4 regions of the Bradyrhizobium sp. CCBAU 25338 genome follow, and region 3 is predicted to be linked to each of the others. Evidence: riboswitches for the same ligand, from Rfam matches in the RefSeq annotation. Region 3 holds a riboswitch; each other region holds the start of a gene.
What was found. Region 3 has a riboswitch for cobalamin ahead of ACM42_RS12535 (TonB-dependent receptor). Riboswitches for the same ligand answer to the same signal wherever they lie in the genome.
Positions count from the first base shown of each region.

Region 1: another riboswitch for cobalamin. It lies ahead of ACM42_RS01015 (TonB-dependent receptor); the one in region 3 lies ahead of ACM42_RS12535 (TonB-dependent receptor).
Region 2: another riboswitch for cobalamin. It lies ahead of metE (5-methyltetrahydropteroyltriglutamate--homocysteine S-methyltransferase); the one in region 3 lies ahead of ACM42_RS12535 (TonB-dependent receptor).
Region 4: another riboswitch for cobalamin. It lies ahead of ACM42_RS01100 (DUF1636 family protein); the one in region 3 lies ahead of ACM42_RS12535 (TonB-dependent receptor).

Region 1 is NZ_LFKY01000001.1:233,626-239,217, reverse strand. Features, by position in the region: gene ACM42_RS01035 (energy-coupling factor ABC transporter permease) at 1-658, shown strand, start outside; gene cobF (precorrin-6A synthase (deacetylating)) at 705-1,454, shown strand; gene cobT (nicotinate-nucleotide--dimethylbenzimidazole phosphoribosyltransferase) at 1,465-2,517, shown strand; gene ACM42_RS01020 (histidine phosphatase family protein) at 2,524-3,096, opposite strand; cobalamin riboswitch at 3,169-3,371, shown strand; gene ACM42_RS01015 (TonB-dependent receptor) at 3,489-5,592, shown strand, end outside.
Region 2 is NZ_LFKY01000002.1:46,882-52,473, forward strand. Features, by position in the region: gene ACM42_RS01855 (hypothetical protein) at 22-492, shown strand; gene ACM42_RS01860 (hypothetical protein) at 498-704, opposite strand; gene metE (5-methyltetrahydropteroyltriglutamate--homocysteine S-methyltransferase) at 1,251-3,596, opposite strand; cobalamin riboswitch at 3,697-3,899, opposite strand; gene ACM42_RS01870 (nodulate formation efficiency C protein) at 4,685-5,407, shown strand.
Region 3 is NZ_LFKY01000032.1:88,026-93,617, reverse strand. Features, by position in the region: gene ACM42_RS12540 (hypothetical protein) at 1-29, opposite strand, end outside; gene ACM42_RS12535 (TonB-dependent receptor) at 91-2,319, opposite strand; cobalamin riboswitch at 2,434-2,647, opposite strand; gene ACM42_RS12530 (hypothetical protein) at 2,719-2,976, opposite strand; gene ACM42_RS12525 (hypothetical protein) at 3,244-3,456, opposite strand; gene ACM42_RS12520 (hypothetical protein) at 3,611-3,787, opposite strand; gene ACM42_RS12515 (adenylate/guanylate cyclase domain-containing protein) at 3,890-5,592, opposite strand, start outside.
Region 4 is NZ_LFKY01000001.1:248,670-254,261, reverse strand. Features, by position in the region: gene ACM42_RS01110 (cobyric acid synthase) at 1-731, opposite strand, end outside; gene cobO (cob(I)yrinic acid a,c-diamide adenosyltransferase) at 744-1,379, opposite strand; cobalamin riboswitch at 1,419-1,638, shown strand; gene ACM42_RS01100 (DUF1636 family protein) at 1,732-2,106, shown strand; gene cobW (cobalamin biosynthesis protein CobW) at 2,103-3,137, shown strand; gene cobN (cobaltochelatase subunit CobN) at 3,137-5,592, shown strand, end outside.

The DNA.
Region 1 (5,592 bases), on a different contig from region 3:
CGTCACGGGCGCCAAGCTCGTATTGAGCTACGCAACCGGCATCGCCGCAGGCGGCGTTGCGCTGAAGCTGGCGGCCGAAACCGTCCGCGCGCAGGGCGTCGGCTCGTTCGCGGCGCGCACGCTCGCCACCACGGGCCTCGTCTTCACCTTCTTCCAGGTCCTGCCGCACTTCCCGGTCGGCGTCTCCGAAGTGCACTTCATCCTCGGCTCGACCTTGTTCCTGCTCTTTGGTGCTGCGCCCGCCGCCTTCGGCCTCGCATTTGGCCTGCTGCTCCAGGGTCTGTTGTTCGAGCCCGCTGACCTGCCGCAATACGGCATGAACGTCACCACGCTGCTGGTGCCGCTGTTCGCGATCCAGGCCATCGCCACGCGCATCATTTCGCGTAACACCGCCTATGTCGATCTGAAGTACGGTCAGGCGCTGGCGCTGTCGACGACTTATCAAGCGGGTGTTGTCGCCTGGGTGGCGTTCTGGGCGCTCTACGGCTCCGGTTTTGCCATGAGCAATCTCGCCAACATCGCGACCTTCGCGGCCTCCTACGCGCTGGTCATCGTGATCGAGCCGCTCGCCGATCTCGCAGTGCTGGCGCTGGCGAAGTCGCTGCGCGGCGTCACCGCGCCCGGCCTCGTCACTCCGCGCCTGCACAACGCGGCCTGAGAGACAAGCGAACGGGCGGCCGTTGCGGCCGCCCGTCGCGCTCGCGATGCTCACGCTCTCCCTGATAGGCATCGGTTGCGGCGATCCCGAGCAGCTCACACGCGCCGCGATCGCTGCCATCAACGCGGCCGATCTCGTCCTGATCCCGCGCAAGGGGGCTGCGAAGTCCGATCTCGCAGATCTCCGGCGAACGATCTGCGCGGACGTGCTCACCAGCGACAAGACAGCCATCGCCGAATTCGACCTTCCCGTGCGCGACGCCGGTGAAGCTGATTACCGCAAGGGTGTAGACGATTGGCACGATGCGGTTGCCGCGACCTGGTCGCAGACGATCGCGAGGCATCTCGAAGGTGACGGCAAGGTTGCGCTGCTGATCTGGGGCGATCCGTCGCTCTACGACTCCTCGCTGCGCATTGCACGGCGATTGAATCCGTTGCCGAAGATCGAAGTCGTGCCCGGCATCACCTCGATCCAGGCGCTGTGTGCGGCGCATGCGCTGCCGCTCAACGACATCGGCGAGCCGTTCCTGGTCACGACAGGCCGCCGTCTGCGCGAAGGTGGCTGGCCGCAAGGTGTCGATACCGTGGTGGTGATGCTCGACGGCGGCACGGCGTTCCAGTCGCTCGATCCAGAGCGTTTGCATATCTGGTGGGGTGCCTATCTCGGCATGCCCGACCAGATCATCATGTCCGGCGCACTCGCCGAGATCGGCCCTCGTATCGTCGCGCTGCGGCAGGAGGCGCGCGAGCGGCACGGCTGGATCATGGACAGCTACATTCTCAAGCGCAGGGCGTAAGCGAGGCAGCATGCTTCCCGAATGGGTTTACCGGAACTGCCCCGAGGTCTCCGCGGTCCATCGCGAGGCCGCTATTGCGCGGCAGGCGCAACTGACGAAGCCGACCGGCGCGCTCGGCCGGCTCGAGCAGCTCGCGATCGAGCTTGCGGGCCTGCAGGCGACCGAAGAGCCGCGCGCATTGCGGGTGCCGATCATCATCTTCGCCGGCGATCACGGCATCGTCGCGCAGGGCGTGTCAGCCTATCCGCAAGCCGTGACGATCGCGATGATGGCGAATTTTGCCTCAGGCGGCGCGGCGATCTCGGTGCTGGCGCGTGAACTGGGTTCGAGCCTGGAGGTGGTCGACGCCGGCACGCTGGCCCAGGCGCAGATGGCGGGAATCGTCACCGACAAGCCGCGCAGCGGCACGCGCGATTTCAGCGTCGAGGCTGCGCTCACGCCCTCGGACCTGGCCTTTGCCTTCGAGGCCGGCCAGCGTGCGGTGGTGCGCGCAAAGGCCAGTCAGCCAGATCTCCTGATCTTCGGTGAGATGGGCATCGGCAACACCACGACCTCAGCGGCGATCGCGGCGAGCCTGCTTGGCGTGAGCGCCGGGGAGATCGCGGGCAGCGGCACCGGCGTCGATGCGGCCGGCCGCGCGCACAAGGCACGCGTGATCGATGCGGCGATCGCACGCCACGGTGTCGCTGGAGCGTCGGTCGAGCAGATCCTGTGCGCCGTCGGCGGCCTCGAGATCGCGGCGATCTCAGGAGCGATCATTGCGGCCGCGCAAGCCCGTATTCCCGTGTTGATCGACGGCTTCATCGTGTCCGTCGCGGCCCTGGCGGCGGCGCGTCTCAATCCGTCCTGCCAGCCGTTCCAGCTCGCCTCGCATCAATCGGCGGAGCAGGGGCATCGGCTGGTGTTGCGCGCGCTGAACGTTCAGCCGCTGATCAGCCTCGATCTCAGGCTCGGCGAGGGATCGGGCGCGGCCATCGCGCTGCCGCTGGTCCGATTGGCCTGCGCGCTTCACAACAGTATGACGACCTTCGCGCAGGCCAACGTGCCGGATCGCCCGGCCTGATGCGGCTCAAGCCACGCGCTGGTTGACGGAGACGACACGCCAGCCCGCCGCGAGGCGGTCGATCCGGGTCAGCGACAGCGGATCGATCACGAAGCGCAAGGCGGCCTGCGGCGTCAGGTCCAGTGCGATGCAGAGCGCGGCGCGGATGGTGCCGGAATGCACGACGAGCGTTGCCGATCCGGCCCCGATCCGCGACAGACCCAGCCGGACGCGGGCGATCTGATCCGCAAAGCTTTCGCCGTTCGGCGGCCGTCCGTGCGCCGGATCGTGCCAGAACTGCGCGTAAGTCTCGCCACCGGTCGCGGCGAGCTCGTCATGCCGGCAGCCGGTCCAGTCGCCGAAATCCTGCTCGCGGAATTCGCTGACCAATTCCGGTTCGAGCCGCAGTGCGCGCGCGGTCTCGACCGTACGCCGCGACGGACTGGCATAGGTGGTGGCATCCGGCGGCAAATGCTGCCGCAGAGCCACCAGTGCTGCGTGATCGCCGAGATCCGCCCGCGCATCAGCAGCATGGATCGTCCCCGCCACGCCCGCGATGGTCGCATGCCGTATCAGCCAGAGGAAGGTCTCGCCTTCCATGCTCATCTCCAGGGAAGTTGGTCGCTGTGGCCACAACGCCGCAACTGGCGCATTGACTCTGTCACGATGGTAATCCTAGATGATCGCGACGGTTTCCCCGAGAGGGAATGAAAAGGGAATGCGGTGCGGGGAAACTTGTCCCCAATGCCGCGGCTGCCCCCGCAACTGTAAGCGGTGAATCCTTCGTCACAAGCCACTGGGTCCTCGGTCCCGGGAAGGCGACGAAGCGGTCACGACCCGCGAGCCAGGAGACCTGCCGTCAGCCGTGGTCACACGCGAAGATGTCGGTCGGGGAGTACAGACATTCGGCTTCATCGGACGGCCCGAAAGGCCAACAGATGGGACCTCGTTCGCTGTGACGTGCCACTGACGTCATACCGAGGTTTCGTATCGTGTCTTCCACCTGTATCTTACGGCCGAGCCGCTTCCTGCTCGCCTCTGCTGCGTTCACGTCGTTCGTCATCGCCGATATGCCTGCCGCCCTGGCGCAGCAGGTCCGCGAACCCCTGCCGCCGGTCGAGGTCTCGCCTGCTGAAGCCGGCAGGCAGGCCAAGCCGGCCAACCGTGAAGCGCAGCGCGCGCGCCGTGCAGCTGCACGCCGGCCAGCGACCGCATCGGCTCCGCCCAAGCCCAGCGCGCCGGCCGCGCCAGCGCAGACGCCGCTCAACAGCAATGTCGTGGCCGAAAGCGCCTCGCGGCTCGGCCTGACGGTGCGCGAAACGCCCGCGACGGTCGAGGTGATCTCCGCCGAGACCATGCGCGAGCAGGGTTATCGAACGGTCTCAGAGGTGGCGCAGGGTGCCGTCGGCGTCACCTCCGGGGACAATCCGGCCGAGCCCGCGGCGTTTTCCATGCGTGGCTTCACCAACAGCCAGATCAATACGCTCTACAACGGCATCAAGATCGGTCCGCAGAACATGACCTCGCGGATCACCGACACCGCCAATCTGGAGGCCGTGGAGTTCGTCAAAGGCCCGGCCTCGCTGATGTCGGGCGAGGGCGCCGCTGGCGGGGCCATCAACTTCGTCACCAAGCAGCCGCACACCGGACCGATCCGGAACGAAGCCGAGTTTTCCTGGGACTCGCTCAACTCATTCCGCGCGCACTACGGCTCGGGCGGCAGCACCAATGTGCAGGGCCTCGACTATCGCTTTGACATCTTCCGCTCCGCCCTCAACGGTTTTGCCGACGACACCAACGTCAAGACGTTCGGCACGTCCGGCCAGCTCAATTACCGCATCTCCGACAGCCTCAAGATCTGGGGCGCGATCGAGTACCGCGAGGATCGCTCCAAGGCCTATTGGGGCGCGCCGCTGGTGCCGGTCGCTTTCAGCGGCTCGCATGCAACGACGGGGATCGTCTCCGGCAACTACGTGTCGAACTACAACGGGACGAATCTCGGTGCCGTCACCATCGACGACCGCACCTTCAACACCAACTATAACGTCCTCGACAACCGTAACGTCGCGCAGGAAGTGTGGCTGCGCGGCGGCTTCGAGCTGAAATTGGCGCCTGACCTGACGCTGAAGAGCCAGGCCTATGGCTATGGCGCAGAACGGAGCTGGTTCAACAACGAGATCGAGGCGTTCAATTCCACCACGAACCAGGTCGATCGCGAGCGCTTCTATGTCGCGCACAGCCAGCGCCTGGTCGGCAACATCACCGATTTGATCTGGGACGCGAATATCGCAGGCTTCGACAACCGGCTGGTCACGACCTTGTCGACAAGCTATCTCGATTTCGTCAGGCCGGGCGCGGCAAACTTTCCAGGCGATTCCGTTTCGCTGGTCGATCCCAATCGAGGCTACTACGGCCTGCTCACGACCCAGCAGCAGACCGCGCGCATCGACAACGAAGCGCTCTCGTTCGAGGACCGGCTAAAGCTCACGCGCAGCTTCGCGCTGGTCGGCGGCCTCCGCATCGAGCACATCGGGCTCGACCGCAATTCGACCAACGTGAGCGGGCAGGAGAAGGCAGGCTTTCCGTTCACGAAAGACTGGGCGCCGGTGACGGGCCGCATCGGCTACACTTGGGAGGCCGTTCCCGGCCTGACCTTCTTCAGTCAGTACGCCACCGGCGCCGATATCGCCGCCAACAACATCTTCCTGCTTGGGCCGACCCAGCCGCTCGACCTGACGACCGCGCGCACCTACGAGACCGGCGTCAAACATCTGTTCTGGGACAACAGGGCGGAATGGTCGTTCTCGGCCTACGACATCCTGCGCAAGAACGTCTACGCGGCGGCCGGCGGCATGCAGCTCAACATTGCCGGACGACAGGAGTCGAAGGGCGTCGAGCTTGCCGCGGCGGTGCGGCCGATCGAGCCGCTGCGACTGTGGGGCAACATCGCCTATGTCGACGCCCGCTATGCCGACTACGATTTCGCCGGCGGCTCGTTCTCCGGCAACACGCCGCCGAACGTGCCGCGTATCGTGGCCAATGCCGGCGCGTCGTATCGATTCTTCACGCCCTGGCCGGTGGAGTTCGGCATCACCG
Region 2 (5,592 bases), on a different contig from region 3:
AGCGGAGCTACGCTCATCCTAATGCTGTTAAGCGAATCCGAGGTCTTTGCGCTCTCGCTGGATGGGCTGCGCGGCGCGCGCGAGGGCGCGGCCGAGCTCACCCACACACCCAGCAGGATGACGCCGCAGGACAGGGAATGTCTCACCAATAAGGGACGTGACATGACAGAAAGCCGGACCATTTACCCCGCCGCGGGCCAGATTGCTGGAGCTGCAGTCCAGTTTAGCTTGTGCGGTACAGCTACAAATACCAACAACCGAGTTCTTGAGCTGATCAGATCGATTCGACGGAAGCTCGGGCGTTCTTTCGTGGCGGAAGTCAAAATGTTTCAGTTCGCGAGCGGATCGTGTTCTGTTCACAACAGCGCATGGCCGATTAGCCCTATCGCCGCGGCTAACGCGATCGACACCCCGGGCCGTCCGCGCGATATCGGGCCGAGCCTGTCCGCGCGGAACCCAAGTAACGTGCGTAGTCTTCACAAGGTTATCTGAATTTGTCAGCCCGCAGCAATGAACACCGACCAGGATCCAATGGCGATCTGATCTGGGAGCGGCTCGAAACGGTGCCGCCACACGATCAGGATCTGGAGATTGCCGTGATCGAGGGTAATTCGATTCACCGGGTTGTCTTTCCTTGCCGTCGGGTCTTCGGCGGATGGATCAACGCGAATACCGGAAAGCACGTCGCCGTGCAGCCAACGCATTGGCGTATCTGGCCGCGATAGCGGCGCTATCCTGCAAAATGGACTGGCGTGAGTTGGGCGGGGACCGCCCTGCCGTGCGCTCTTCGGAAACTATGCAGCGTCGATCGAATGAGCGAGCCTGACGGGAATCATCTCCGAGCAGACCGAAGCGTGGTGGGTGCCTTGCTTTCAGTCAAGCATGACTTTTCTCGTTGCTGTCGCAACCGTTGCCATCGTGCTCAGGAGCGACAAACGTCGGTGTAGATTTTTAACTCTCAGGCTGTACGGTCGCATACCACCGCATAATTTAGCTGCGATAAACTCGTGCTTTATAATAGGCGCAGATCCTTTGGCGAATGTTGTCGCCTTGATCGAACCATCAGCTATTCTCCCTCGGCCGACGAAAGTAGCGCGACGCGTCACCGTCGTTCCTCCGACCCTGCACCTTCCCCGGTCCACGAAATGGACCGGACATTCTTGTTGGCGCCAGGGCTTGCCTCGACATTGTGGAAAGCGCAAATGGCCACAAGCGAATTAGCTTTGGCGAGAACAGACCCGGGCTCGGGATCAATGGTTTTGCGGATAGGCTGCAGCGCGCAGTTCGCGAGCGGCAGCGACCATGTTGGTTAGCGCAGGCCGAACCTCCTCCCATTTACGCGTTTTTAGGCCGCAGTCCGGATTGACCCAAAGCTGCGAATCCCGCAAACGCGTCCGAGCTAGCACCATCAGCTGCTTCATTTCGCCCGCCTCGGGAACGCGTGGAGAGTGGATGTCGTACACGCCAGGTCCGATTTGATTTGGATATTCGTACTTCTTGAATGCATCCAGTAGCTCCATTTTCGAGCGGGACGACTCGATCGAAATGACATCCGCATCCATTGCAGCGATCGCAGCGATGATATCGTTAAACTCAGAGTAGCACATATGTGTATGGATTTGCGTTTGATTGGCAACTCCCGATGAGCAGATGCGGAAGCAATCTCCGGCCCAATCGAGATATGCCTTCCAGTCCGATCGGCGCAATGGCAATCCTTCGCGGAGTGCAGCTTCGTCGATCTGGATCATGGCCGCACCGGCATTCTCGAGATCCCGGACTTCGTCGCGGATCGCGAGCGCAAGCTGACGGCAGACCTCGCTTCTAGGAATATCATCGCGAACAAACGACCAGTTCAGGATCGTCACCGGTCCGGTCAACATCGCTTTCATCGGCTTACTGGTTAGTGATTGCGCGTAGCGCCACCATTCCACGGTGATCGGCTTCGACCGTACTACGTCCCCAAACAGGATCGGGGGCCTGACGCAGCGCGAACCATAGGACTGTACCCATCCATTCCTGGTAAATGCGAAGCCGGCGAGTTGCTCGCTAAAGTACTGCACCATGTCATTACGCTCGAATTCGCCGTGCACGAGGACGTCAAGACCGATGTCTTCCTGCCAACGTACGGCGCGGGCTATCTCCTCCTTGAGGAACCTGTCGTATTGTTCGTCGCTCATCGCACCTCGCGCATGCGCCGCACGAGCATTTCGGACCTCTGTGGTCTGTGGAAACGATCCGATCGTCGTGGTAGGAAAATCTGGTAGTCCAAAGCGTTTCCTTTGGATCTCGGAACGGCGGGCAAATGGGCTGGCGCGCCGGCGCATCGTCTGGTCGATCGTCCTCATCCGGACAGCGACATTGGCATCATGGATCTTCGGCGAAGTCCGGCGGGCAGTCACAGCGCGTTCCGAATCGGCAAGAGCTAGCCCAACATTCTGGTCGCCTGCGAGTACCCGCCCCAGGATCGCAAGCTCACGCATCTTCTGAACCGAGAAAGCAAGCCAGCTCTTGACCTCGGACGTAAGCCCGGTCTCGAGTTCAACATCGACCGGCACGTGAAGCAGCGAGCAGGATGGAGCGAGCTGCACACGGTGCCTGCCGAGCTTCGCAATCGCTGGATCCAGCCGCTGACGGAGCGACGACAAGTTCGAGCGCCATATGTTCCGGCCGTCGATCACACCGAGCGACATGATGAGATCTCTTCGGCCCTCAGCAATGATTTGATCCAATAGCTCTGGCGCTCGAACAAGATCGAGGTGCAGACCGGAAACTCGCAGGTTCAAGGCAGTATTTAGATTGTCGCCTAGCGCGCCGAAATAGCTGGCAACCATGATCTTGATGGCCGGTCCCTCCTTTGCGAACCGGTTATAGGCATGTAGCAAAGATTTTCGCGCCGCCTCATCGAGATCAAGGGCCAGGCAGGGCTCGTCAAGCTGAACCCAACTAGCCCCTCGTTCGGCCAATTCATGCAGAACGTCGATATAGACCGGTATCAGATCATCCAAAAGGGAGAGGGGCTGGAACGCGCTATCGGCACTCTTGCCGAGCTTCAAGAATGTGACCGGCCCGATCAGGACCGGGCGGGTCTGAAAGCCAAGAGCCTTTGCTTCCTCGTACTCTTCAATGGGTTTGCGAGAGCACAGTCTGAACGCTTGTCCCCTGTAGAACTCGGGAGTCATGTAGTGGTAGTTGGTGTCGAACCACTTGGTCATTCCCTGCGCGGGTGCGCCAGATCCCCGTGGGCTCTGACCGCAACTCGCATCCTGGTCGTCGCATTGTGATCCGCGGGCCATGGCGAAGTACGTCTTGAGCGAAACGGATTCTCCTTTCGAGGCGTAGATCTCCGGGATGGCCCCAACCATGACACTTGTATCGAGCACCTGATCATACAGCGAGAAGTCGTTCGACGGAATGATAGTGACGCCGAGAGATTTCTGACGAGCCCAGTTCGCTGCGCGCAGGCCGGATGCGTCCTCGTGCAACTGCTGTTCGCTGATCTTTCCGGCCCAGTAGCTTTCGAGAGCGAGTTTGAGCTCACGCCTTGGACCGATGCGTGGCGTTCCGAGCGTAGCGATTGGAAGAGAGCGAAGAGACATAGCATCAACCCCTGTTGGGGACAGAGGCCATGGCGGACGCAGGCAGGGGAGTCGCGCGTGCGACGGCTGCTTGGCGCACCACCGAGACACCCCGCCCGTGGACCAATATTTTGTCGGGGCAGGTCTCCTGGCTTGCTGGTCATCGCTGCTGTCCGGCCTTCCCGAAGCCTTGGAGGCTTCAGTGACATCGTTGGACAGCGGCTCGCCGCTTACAGTTGCGGGGGCAGCGCCGGCATTCGCACCGGCTTCCCTCTTAGCTCCGGATTAAATGGGCACCGGAGAACCTCGACGGCCGTGGATTATCGGCAGGAGAACTCTTCCGTCAACCTCTCAGATTGTGTGCCAAGCCAATCTGCGACATTTGCTAGGCGAATGAGCGTGCATGTGTATGATTCACCACCATCTAGAGACATTCTCCAATCAGAGATGCAGTAATCAGACATGTCTTTGTCAGATGTCTCAATGAGCATCGGAGGTGCGTCGAGGCGATGCGGCGCGCCAGACCGATGAAAGGGACAGAAGCAGCTTGCCGGCGGGGAGTACCGCTGTTTCGCGCAGAATACTGGCGATGCGGCTTCCGATTTCCAGAGGCTCGCCCAGCACCTCCGTTGGCCAGCTGTTTTCGGACTAAAGGATCTACATCGAATAGGCCAAGGCACAAGGATACAACAGCTGCGGCGGATACACTGAATGAAGACATCGAAACGGGCGCAGGTCGGAAAGTCGACAAGAGGGACACAGAAATCGTGGAAATTTCTGTCTATTGCCTGGCACGAAGAATGCAATCGCTCGGCATGCCCAATCTCCTCCTGCTGGGCATGTCCAGCTCAGCCAATTGACGCTGTCGCTGGCGAGGGAAGTCAGCGGCGCGTGACATAGAGGGGAGCGCCTGCTGGCGCGGGAGAGCGGTGCCCCCTAGCATCTCGGGACATTTCTTGCGCTCGCTCATAGCAGGTTCAAGGTTGCCCGCTTTGAAAGATGTCTGGATGAAACGCGATAGGCTGAGGGTTATGAAGAGAATGTCTGGAAGAGCAGCGCCATGGCTTTGCCTGGGCGGATTTCTAATCTGCCTCGCCTGGCCGGCTGCCATGAGCACCAATATTCGCGCCAGCGACAGCCCCATTGTCGAACGACTCAAGTCAACTTGGCGAGCGCAAAATGGTGAGACGATCGAACAAATCATCTCCAATGTTTCGATGGTGGCCCAGTTCGTCCCTCAAATGTGGGGCGTTGTTGAACTTGGCCAAAACGACTTTGTTTTCGTTTCGTGGACCAGGCACCGGGACAACAAATCGGACGAACAGTACGTTATCGCCTGGAAAGTCGCGCCCGACGGTACGATTGAACTCGCCTCAACGTATGCGAAGCCGATGGAGTTGGGCTGGCGCGCCCTGGCGCTCTCGTTGATCGCCACTGAAGTCGCAGATGGCGAACGGGGCGCAAATCTTAACTTTCTGCATGATCCGACCAACTTCAACTTTGTGAGTACGCCGCAAGGCCAGCTCGGCGATCTTCTGCGGCACGGCCGCTGCACTATCATCGATCCTGTTGGAGTGGACTACCTACCGAAGCGGAATGACAAGCCGACCGAGAAAGGTGATATGTGGCGCATTCTGCTCGTGGTGAACTGTAGTATCCAAGGACCACGTTATTTTACACACAATGGGGTCATCTCCTTCGAGAAGAGCGAAGGACCTGATTGGGAGCCACAATCCTCCTTTGCCAAGCGCATCGCGAAATTCCCTCCTGGCTCCTGGTTCCAACCTACCGAGCCAAAGGAAGAGGAAGACTTAGGAGAGCAGAGGCCTTAGTAAACCATCTTGCAGCGCAATATCGCGCCGCAGCCCGTCCATGGCCGGGCGCGTCGGAGCCTACTGCAGACATACCCGCTCTGTTGTTTAGGGCTCCGCAACCGTAAGCATATCGGCTCGAGGCGGCACCAAGGGCCCAGTGCTGAGACGAAAGCGACGAGGAAGTTACCGCGAACGGGGCAGCG
Region 3 (5,592 bases):
CCGTCGGACGGCAGGATGTCGAGAGCCATAAGTGATCTCCTTCTCTTCGAGTTCTAGTCCATTTGGGGGCCTGTGACAGCCCCATTGAAATCAAAACGTGGCGCCGGCCTTGAGCAGATAGGTGCGACCGGGCAGCGGATAGGCGCTGAAGCGACCGTCCGTGAAGGCGCTTGCGACGGCGTAGTCGTAGTAAAGCGCGTTGAGCACATTGCTGACGCTGAGCGACCAGAAGTAGCGCTCATATTGGCCGCTGAGCTTGAGGTCGATCGTGCCGTTGGCGGGAATCGGCTTCTGGGTTCCGGCCTGGTCGTTGTCCATGCGACGCTCGCTCCAGAAGCGCGCGGTGGCGTCCAGCACCAGATAGTTCTGGCAGATTTTCCAGGTGAGGCCCGCACTCGCGGTGTAGCGCGACACCAGCGGCACGTCGTTGCCCGCCCAGACGCCTTCGCGGAAGACGGCCCGTGTATAGGCCATGCCGGAACGCACCAGCAGGGCGTCGTTGATCCGATAGGAGACACTGGTCTCCGAACCGTAGCGGCGGGTCGGATCCAGATTGGTGTTGTAGAACAGGATCGGATTGAAATGGATCTCGTTGGCGAGGTCCATCAGATAGAGGCTGCTCTGCATCTGCAGTCCGCCTCCTCTGATGCGCAGCCCGCCCTCGATATCCTGCGACGTCTGGGTCTTGAGCTGGAACGTTTGCGGGAGCGGATTGAAGAACGGGTCGAATGAAGGGCCTGACGACACCCGCTCGTCGACATCAGGCGTGCGGAAGGCGCGCGCAACGCGGCCGAACAGCGCGACGGTGTCATTGAGACGATGCTCCGCACCGAGGTGTAGCGCATATTGCGTCTCGTCGGTCCTGAGCGGGAGCGCGCCGATGTCGGCGTTGAACGGAGCGGCCGGGTCGAAATTGTCACGTGCCGAGAGATTGGTGTTCTGCACCCGGACGCCGTAGGAGATATCGGTCGTTGGCGCGACGCCGAGCGTGTGCTGGATATAGCCCGCAACCGTCCGCTGCCTGAGATCGTAATTGTGCCAGGGAGCGAGACCCTGGCCGGCGCCGCGGTTCTGCTGAAAGCTCGCATCGTAGTAGTCGACGCCGGTCAGCACTTGCGAGGGCATTCCGAAGAGCAGGCTCTTCACGCTGAGCCGCGGCGTAATCGACCATGTCGTAAGGTCAGCATCGACATAGGTCGACGTGAAGAAAGCCGGAACCGGCGCCGGGCTCGAGAAAAATGCGCTCTGCTGCTTCTTGTCGCGCACGCCGCCGTCGACGATGAGATCGACGCCGTTGACAAGAGTTTTCGTGAAGCCCGCGGTCGCGCCAAAACCCTGCTGATTGGCGTAGTTGAAGGGCGTGCTGGTCCCTCGCCGGTTGGTCGCGAGCTCGTCGACGCCGATGGAGGGATCGACGGTGCGGCCGCCCGGCAGTCGCAACTCCTGATTGTCAGCGGTGACGGTCAGGAAGGCGGTCAAGCCCGGCGTCGTGTAGTTCAGATTGCCGACGCCGTTCTCCTGCGAATAGCGATTGTTGTCGCGATAGCCGTCGGTCCTGACGGCATTGCCGTAGAACGAGGTCGACCACGGACCGGAATTGATCGCGGCCGAGACGTTGCCGAGCCTGGTATTGAATGAGCCGAAACCGGCCTCGATGCGCGCTGTCACGGGCGGGCCGCCCACGCCATTCTTGGTGACGATGTTGATGACGCCGCCAACCGCATTGTCACCATACAGCACCGCACCGGAATTGCCGCGCGTGATCTCGATGCGCTCGATGGCATTGAGCGGGATGGTGGAGAGGTCCACCTGGGCCATATCGATGTCGTTCAGCCGCCGTCCGTTGACCAGCACCAGCGTGTTGGCCGTGGCGAAGGCACCGAAGCCGCGCAGGTCGACACTGGTCTTGGCACCGATCGGGCCGCCATAGAACGTCGTGATCTGGGCGCCCGGCACTTGCGTCGCGATGATCTCGGCCAGCGTCTGCGACGGCGCATGAGCGATGTCCGCGGCCGTGATGACGGTCGTGGCCGCGCCGACGATACCGCCATTGCCGGCGGCGGCCTCATTGCCCGAGCCGGACGAGCCGGTCCCACTCGGCGCCCCGTCCGGCGCCGTTCGGCGCCGCCCCGCCTCGCCATCGCCGATCGCCCTGGCACGCGTACGGTTCTGATCGTCGGATCTGGTCACTTCAACCGGTGGCAGCTGCTCGGCGACGGACTGCTGGGCGTGGGCGATGGAGGGATCGAGCGAATACAGCGAAACGGCCGCAACGATGCCGGCGCAGCGGCGCCTGGCGGCAGTGACAATACGGGACACAATTGTAACCTCGGCATGACGTCAGTGGCACGTCACAGCGAACGAGGCTTTACGGCGGAGCGATCGATTGCTCCGGTGAAGCTAATGTCTGTACTCCCCGACCGACATCTTCGCGTGTGACCACGGCTGACGGCAGGTCTCCTGGCTCGCGGGTCGTTACCTCTGCGTCGCCTTCCCAGGACCGAGATTCCCAGTGGCATAGGACGAGAGATTCACCGCTTACAGTTGCGGGGGCAGCCATGGCATTGAGAAGATCCCGGCCTTGGGACATCTCGCACCACATTCCCTTTTGATCTCCATGGGGAGAACCGTCGGCGGCCAATCTACGGGGCGCCCAGGCCGGGAGTCAATCGACCGGTGGGCCGGCTTCAAAGCGAATCGAACAATGCCCTGCGCCGCCTACGTTCGTCCTCGCGGGCGCTGGGCCTGAGCCCAGGCGACAGCGACATCGCGCGGCGGAACGTCGAGGCGCTTGATCGGCATCAGCTCGCCGGAGGCCGAGACGATCGCGGTCTCTTCGCGCCGGCAGCGCGTGCAGACGAAACGGACCTCATGCGGGGATGCCGACCAGCTTGAACGCTTCACGTTGGCGGCCATCGGCCAGGCATCGCAATGCGAGCACGACACCAGGAACCGGCCGGGATCGAGCATACCCATTCCATCGGACTCCGCGTCCTGCCCACTGCTTCCAATGACTATCCTATGTAAATCGTTCCGGTGCCTCGGCACCGTCAACGCCACGTTCGCTGGAAGCCTGCGCGTTGCTCGCCGTTCCCACGAGACCTCCGGCGTTGTCGATTTCAAAGCTTGCGAATTTCATCCGATGTCCCCCTGCTCCGATCGACCCTATCAGGTCGAGACGGCGGGGGCGATGGGGGCCGGGGATGCGCGGTTGCGAGCCCTTGCAGGCAGAAGGCAATTTGCTCAGCGAGCCCCCTTGAGGGTGCAGGAGGTCGTGCAGGTGACCGTGGTGCCGCGATCGCACGATCTGCAGGCGTTGACGCACTGGTTCATGTCGCGTGGATTGTAGCTGTAGTTTCGTATCGGACAGGTCGACGTCGTCGAGCCGGTGATGTCCCGCTCCTGGTCGCAGGCCGCCGTCATGAGCGCGCATATGATCACGGCAACGAGGCGCATGGGACTTGCCCTGTCAGGCATGGCACGATGACACTCGCGAGGTGCGCTGCATTGCAACGAACCCCGGCCTTCCCACCACGAGCCACCGCCGATCGGCGATGCCCGCATGCTGCGAGAATGCGCGCTAAATGTTAAGAACGGATTTCAGCCGGCCTCAGGCCGCAGCCGTGGTCGCGATCGCCTGCCGAATATCCACCGCCAGCTGGCGGTACTGCTCCCCGAGCTTCAGATAGAACTCGCGCTTGGTGCTGTCGGTGGCGAGCTTGGCGATCAGTTCGCATTCGGCGGTGAGCGTCTCGAACCGTTCCAACCTGTCCTGAAGTTCTGTCATCGGCGTGTCCCCGTCAAACGCCACAAGGACAGCTAACCTAAATCCGGGAAATAGGTCACAGCGAACATCGTTATGGGGTAGCATCAATTTTTCCGCGACAGCCTATTTCTGCTCGAGCCGCCAGGTGCCGTCCCAAGCGGCATCCGGCGGATTGGCTGCGAACTGCCCGATGCGGCCGAGCATCGTGCGCGAGGGACCGTCGCCGGGGACCGCCTCGAGCGCCGCGTTGAAGGCGGCACGTGCGTCGTCGAAGCGCCGGGCACGATACGCGGCGAGACCTTCGGCATAGTGCGTACGCAGGCTGACTTGCGCATCGGTGAGTGCGCCCGGTCGCGCCATCACCTCGAAGATCGCCTGCGGCGCGCTTTGGCCCGCGACCGCAAGACGGTCGATCTCGCGCAATTCGAGGCGCGATCCAATCGCATCCGCTGTCGCCTGCGAGATCAGAATGCGGGTGCCGTAGACCTTGTTGACGGTCTCCAGCCGCGAGGCGAGATTCACGGCGTCGCCCATCACGGTAAAGCTCATCATCAGCTCGGAGCCGATGCTGCCGGTCAGGACCTCGCCAGTGGCGATGCCGATCCGCAGATCGCACGGCGCGGGCATGGCGCGGATACCGAGCAGATCGGGCAGCTGCTTCTGCAGCGCAGGCACCTGGTCGGCCATCTCGACGGCAGCAAGCCCGGCGAGCAGGGCCTGCTCGTCCTCTTCGATGAAGGGCGGGCCCCAATAGGACATGATGGCGTCGCCGATATATTTGTCGATGACGCCGCGATTGCTCCTGATGGGGCCGGACATCACGGTGAAATAGTGATTCATCACCTTGACGAGGCCGCGCGGGGTCATGCCCTCGCTCATCGAGGTGAAGCCGCTCATATCGCAGAACATGATGGTCATGACCCGGCGCTCGCCCTCGATTGCGACCTCCGGCCGCTCGATCAGACCCTGCACCACCTTGGGGTCGATGTAGCGGCCAAAGGTCTCCCGGATGCGCTCGTTGTGCCGCAGCTGCTCGATCATGCGGTTGAAGGCCGCGGCGAGCTCCCCGATCTCGTCCTGCGTCGAGACGGCGATGGGCTTGTCGAACCGGCCCGCTTCGACCTCGCGGGTGCCGGCCAGCAGCAGCCGTACCGGACGCGTGATGCCGCTGGACACCAGCAGCGCAAACGCAAATCCGACGATCGCCGCGAGCAATGTCACGACTCCCGAAACGATGATCGTCTGATGCTGGCGGCTGATCACCTGCGACGTCGAAAAGAAGACCTGCGCCAGCATATCGCCGCGGATCGTATCGATCTTCCGGTTGAACTGTTCGCGCAGCACGTCGATGTGTTCCAGCGTGCCGCGCGCCTCGGCCATCTGCTTGGCGTCGACCTGCTTGAGGAGCTTCGCATGGTCCTCGCTCAGATCGCGCCGCAACTCGGTAACGGCGGTGTCGATGCGGATATCGATTCGCGCCAGCGCGGCATTGTCGGAAAACGTCCTGGGGTCCTCGATGATCGCGTTGATCAGCTTGCGCGCGGCCTCGGCCTCCTCCTCGATCCTGCGGTCCGATTGCTCGAATTCGCGAAGGCGCGCCGCGTAGGCCTCCTCGTCCGACGGCGCCTCCATCCGGGTCATGATCATCCGCCGCAGCGCCAGCGCCCGCTCCAGCGAGCGAATGTTGGCGCGCGCCAGATGGCTGTAGGCCGGGATGTAGCGGTTGGTCAGTTCATCGAGCAGGACGCCGACCTGGCTGGACATCACCATCGACAGGATCGAGGTGACCAGCATCAGGACGATCAATCCGAGGGCGATGCCGACGA
Region 4 (5,592 bases), on a different contig from region 3:
GCGTCACTCAGGCCCAGCGCATCCTCGGCTGGCAGTTCGCCGGCACGCGCGAACCAGGGCAGCACACCGAAGCCGCGCCAGGCTGTCTTGTCTTCGATCAGCCTGTAGCCGTCGTCGAACAACGTGGGATCGCCGCGGAACTTGTTGATGACAAATCCACGGATCATCGCGGCATCGTCGGGGTCGATTACCGTCTTGATGCCGACGAGTTGCGCGATCACGCCGCCGCGGTCGATGTCGCCGACCAGCACGACCGGCACGTCCGCCTTGCGTGCAAAGCCCATATTGGCGATGTCGGCCTTGCGCAGGTTCACCTCGGCCGGGCTGCCGGCGCCTTCCACCAGAACGAGATCGGCGCGCGCCTTCAGCCGCTCGAAGCTCTCCAGCACCGCGCCCATCAATGACGGTTTCATCGCCGCGTAGTCGCGCGCGCGCGCCGTGGCGATGCGCTTGCCGTGAACGATGACCTGCGCGCCGACATCGGTCTCGGGCTTGAGCAGCACCGGGTTCATGTCGGTATGCGGCTCGACGCCGGCGGCTAGCGCCTGGAGCGCCTGGGCGCGGCCGATCTCGCCGCCATCGACGGTGACGGCGGCGTTGTTCGACATGTTCTGCGGCTTGAACGGCAGCACGCGCAGGCCGCGCCGCGTGAAGGCACGCGCAAGGCCGGCGACGATGAGCGACTTGCCCACGTCCGAGCCGGCTCCCTGGATCATCAATGCGCGCGTCATCGCCGAAGAGACTCAGAACTCGACGCCGGCTTGCGCCTTGATGCCGGAGCGGAACGGGTGCTTCACCAGCGTCATCTCGGTGACGAGGTCGGCGATCTCGATCAGCTCGTCCTTGGCGTTGCGGCCGGTGAGCACGACATGCGTCATCGGCGGCTTCTGCGTGGTCAGGAAGTCGACCACCTCAGTGATGTCGAGATAATCGTAGCGCAGCGCGATGTTGATCTCGTCGAGCACGACCATGCGCAAGCTCTCATCGAGGATCAGTTCCTTGGCCTTCTCCCAGCCGGCGCGCGCTGCGGCGATGTCGCGGGCGCGGTCCTGCGTTTCCCAGGTGAAGCCTTCGCCCATCGCGTGGAACTGGCAGAGCTCGCTGAAATGGCCGGTGAGCAGGCGGCGCTCGCCGGTGTCCCAGGCACCCTTGATGAACTGCACGACCGCGCAGGGGAGTCCATGGGCGACGCAGCGGACGATCATGCCGAAGGCCGAGGAGGATTTTCCCTTGCCGGCGCCGGTGTGGACGATGACTAGGCCCTTTTCGCCGCTCTTGGTCGCCATGATCTTGTCGCGGGCGGCTTTCTTCTTCGCCATTTTCTGGGCGTGCCGGGCGTCGGTTTCCTCGCCCGTTCGGGTGTCCGGTTCAGGCGTCATCGTACCAGTCCTTCGGCTTGACAAGTGGCAGCCACGGGCAAATGGTGGCCCGGCGTTGGTTCCTGTCCTATGACAGGCGAAGAGGGAATGCGATAGGGTCCGAATCGGCAGGATTTGGGTCCAAAATGCAGCCGCCCCCGCGACCGTGACCGGAGAGATGCCCGAAGCCACTGATTCCCGCGGGAATCGGGAAGGCGGGGATCGAAGGGCAAAGCCCTGCTCCGCAAGCCGGGAGACCTGCCAGCGCGAAGAGTTTTGGACCGGCGGACGGGGTGTTCCGCGACGGGGAAACGGCCTCTTGAGTCAGGGTCCGTGTGCCTCTCGCCTCCCGCTGATTATCCTGGAAGAGGCGATGACCGTCACACTTCACGTCTGCATCACCTGCCGCGCCGGCCAGACGCTTGGCGAGGGCGAGACGACGCCCGGCAAGCGCCTGCATGGTGCGATCCTCGACGCGGGCGTGCCCGACGGCGTCACCGTGGTTCCCGTCGAATGCCTGTCGGCCTGCAGCCAGGGCTGCTCGGTCGCGCTCAGCGCGCCCGGCCGCTGGTCCTATGTCTATGGCCGCCTGTCGGAGACGAATGCGCAGGACGTGGTCGCGGGCGCGGCGGCCTATGCGGCGGCGCCGGATGGCCTCGTGCCCTGGCGCAGCAGGCCGGAAATATTCCGCAAGCAGTCACTTGCCCGCATTCCCCCCATTGCCGTCGTGCCGGAGGCCGCCGAATGAACTCGCTCGCAAAAATCCCCGTCACGGTGGTCACGGGGTTTCTAGGTTCCGGCAAGACCACGCTGATCCAGCATCTGCTTGCCAATGCGAACGGCAAGAAACTCGCCGTGCTCGTCAACGAGTTCGGCAGCGAGGGCGTCGACGGCGAGATATTGAAGTCGTGCGCCGATGCGAACTGTCCGGAGGAGAACATCATCGAGCTCGCCAACGGCTGCATCTGCTGCACCGTCGCCGACGATTTCATTCCGACGATGGAGAAATTGCTGGCGCGCCCGGTGCGGCCCGATCACATCCTGATCGAGACCTCGGGCCTGGCACTGCCGAAGCCGCTGCTGAAGGCGTTCGATTGGCCCGAGATTCGCTCGCGCATCACGGTGGACGGCGTGATCGCGCTGGCCGATGCCGAGGCCGTCGCGGCGGGCCGCTTCGCGCCGGACCCGATTGCCGTCGAAGCGCAGCGCGCGGCGGACGAGAATCTCGATCACGAGACGCCGCTGTCGGAAGTGTTCGAGGACCAGATCGCCTGCGCCGACATCGTGCTGCTGACCAAGGCGGATCTAGCGGGGGCGGCGGGAATCGAAGCCGCCAGGGCGGCGATCACCGCCGAGATGCCGCGCCGCGTGCCGATGCTTTCCGTCACCGACGGTGCGATCGATGCGCGCGTCATTCTCGGCCTCGGCGCTGCCGCCGAGAACGATCTCGCCGCGCGCCCGTCGCACCATGACGGCGAGGAGGAGCATGAGCACGACGATTTCGCCTCCGTCGTGATCGATCTTCCGGAAGTCGCGGATATCGATGCGCTGGTCGCCTCGGTCCAGCGTCTGGCGCGCGAGCAGAACGTGCTGCGCGCCAAGGGCTATATCGCGGTCGCGGGCAAGCCGATGCGCCTCTTGCTGCAGGCCGTCGGCGAGCGCGTGCGCCACCAGTTCGACAGGCCCTGGGGCGCGGGTGTCAGGCAGTCGAAGCTCGTCGTGATCGGCGAGCATGGCGATATCGACGAGGCTGCGATCAAGGCAGGACTTGGTATCTGATGCACGTCGTCTTCCGCGAGAGCCGTGGTCTCGAGGAGACCGCGACACCAAGAGACATCGGCCAGGACCCGGCCGATCTCGTGGTGCTCTCGTATTCGGATTCCGATCTTGCGGCGTTCGCGGCCGGCTGGCGGCGTGGCCGGAGCAGCCTGCCATCGCTGCGGCTCGCCAATCTCGCCGAGCTCCGTCATCCGCTGTCGGTCGACACCTATATCGAGCGCACGCTGTCGCAGGCGCGCGGCATCCTGGTGCGGCTGATCGGCGGTGAGTCCTATTGGCCGTATGGGCTCGCGGCCCTGCAGCAACTCGCCAAGGATCGCAACATCGTGCTGGCGGTGCTGCCGGCCGATGGCCGCGACGACGCGCGGCTCGATGCGTACTCGACCTTGCCGGTCTCGACGCTGCGCCGGCTCAAGGTACTCTGCGACACCGGTGGTCCGGTCGCGGCGCAGGCGGCGATCGCGCAGCTTGCGCTGGCCTCGGGCCTCTATGCGGGACCGGTCGTCGGCGAGATGATCGTGCCCGAGATGGGCTTTTATGATCCCGAGTGCGGCGTGATTGCGGCGCCGGCCGGCGCCGAGAAGAAGCCGCGCGCGCTGGTGACGTTCTATCGTTCTTATCTCACGGCTGCGGACACCGGTTCGGTCGATGCCCTGATCGCGGCGCTGCGCCAGCGCGGCTTCGATGCGTATGGCGTATTCGTCAGCTCGCTGAAGGCCGCGGGCGTCGCGGATTGGCTACGCACGCATCTTGCGCAGGATCCTCCAGCCGCGATCGTCAATGCAACGGCGTTCTCTGCGATCGGCGATGACGGCACGACGCCGTTCGATGCCGCGACATGCCCCGTGTTTCAGGTCGCGCTCTCCACGGCGCGGCGCGAGGACTGGGCGGAGTCGCTGCGCGGCCTGTCGCCCGGCGACCTCGCCATGCATGTGGTGCTGCCCGAGGTCGACGGACGCCTGTTCGCGGGCGTGATGAGTTTCAAATCGGCCGCTATGCGCGATCCGGATCTGCAATTCTCGCATCTGGCGCACACGCCCGATGCGGAGCGTGTGACGGCGGTCGCCGTGCGCGTCGCGGCCTGGCGACGCCTTGCCGAGACGCCGGCCGGCGAGAAGCGGCTGACGATCGTGCTGTCGAACTATCCCGGCCGGCCGCACCAGATCGCGCATGCGGTTGGTCTCGATGCGCTGGCTTCGGTCGAGGCCCTGGTGTCTGATCTTTCGGAGGCCGGATACGCTGTCGCTCCGGTTCATGCGCTCGGCGAGACGCTGCTGAAGCAGCAATTGATCTGGAATGTCGCCGAGTACCGGGCGGCGCTCTCGCGCCTGCCGCAGGCCTTGCAGGACGATCTCGCGCAGGCCTGGGGCGCGCCGGAAGACGATCCGAGCTGCCGCGACGGCGCGTTCTATTTCGCCGCGATCGAATGTGGTCGGTCGATTGTCGCAATTCAGCCGGAACGCGGCGAAGCGGCCTCGCGCGATGCCGACTATCACGATCTCGCCCGCACGCCGCGCCATGCCTACGTCGCCTTCTATCTCTGGCTCAGTCAGCACGGCTGTGACGCCGTCCTGCACATGGGTGCGCATGGCACGCTGGAGTGGCTGCCCGGGAAATCCGTGGCGCTGTCATCTGCGTGCTGGCCGGAAGCCCTGACCGGCGATCTGCCCGTCATCTATCCCTTCATCGTCAACGATCCCGGCGAGGCCGCGCAGGCCAAGCGGCGCATCGGCGCGGTCACGATCGGCCATTTGCCGCCGCCGCTGGAAACATCCGCGGTACCGGAAGGGTTGCGCCGGCTCGAACGGCTGCTCGATGAATATTCGACCGCCGACGGTCTCGATCCCGCCCGCCGCCAGCGCCTGATCGCCGCGATCCGCGACGAGGCCCGTGCCGCCGGCCTCGAAGAGGATCTCGGCCTCGATGCCTCGGCAGCGCCGGCCGAAGCGATCCCGCGGATCGATCGCTTCGTCTGCGATCTCAAGGAGAGCCAGTTCGGCGACGGCCTGCACGTGTTCGGCCGCGGCGCCTGCGGTGAAGCGGAGCGGGACGCGCTGCTTGCCGCGCTGGCAGGCCGGCGCGTTGCGCCGGGCCCATCGGGCTCGCCCTATCGCGGACGCCAGGACGTGCTGCCGACCGGGCGCAATCTGTTCGCCGTCGATCCGCGCGCGGTGCCGACGCCGTCGGCGCATGCGCAAGGCATCAAGCTTGCGGAAGAGCTGCTCCGCCGTCACTTGCAGGATCATGGCGACTGGCCGAAGGGCCTCATCGTCGATCTCTGGGGCTCGGCGACGATGCGCACGGCGGGCGAGGAATTCGCCATGGCGCTGCACCTGGCCGGCCTTGCGCCGCGCTGGGATCACGCCTCCGGCCGCGTCATCGGCTACGACATCATCGCGCCGGCCGAGCTCGGCCGTCCGCGCATCGACGTCACGCTGCGCGTGTCGGGCCTGTT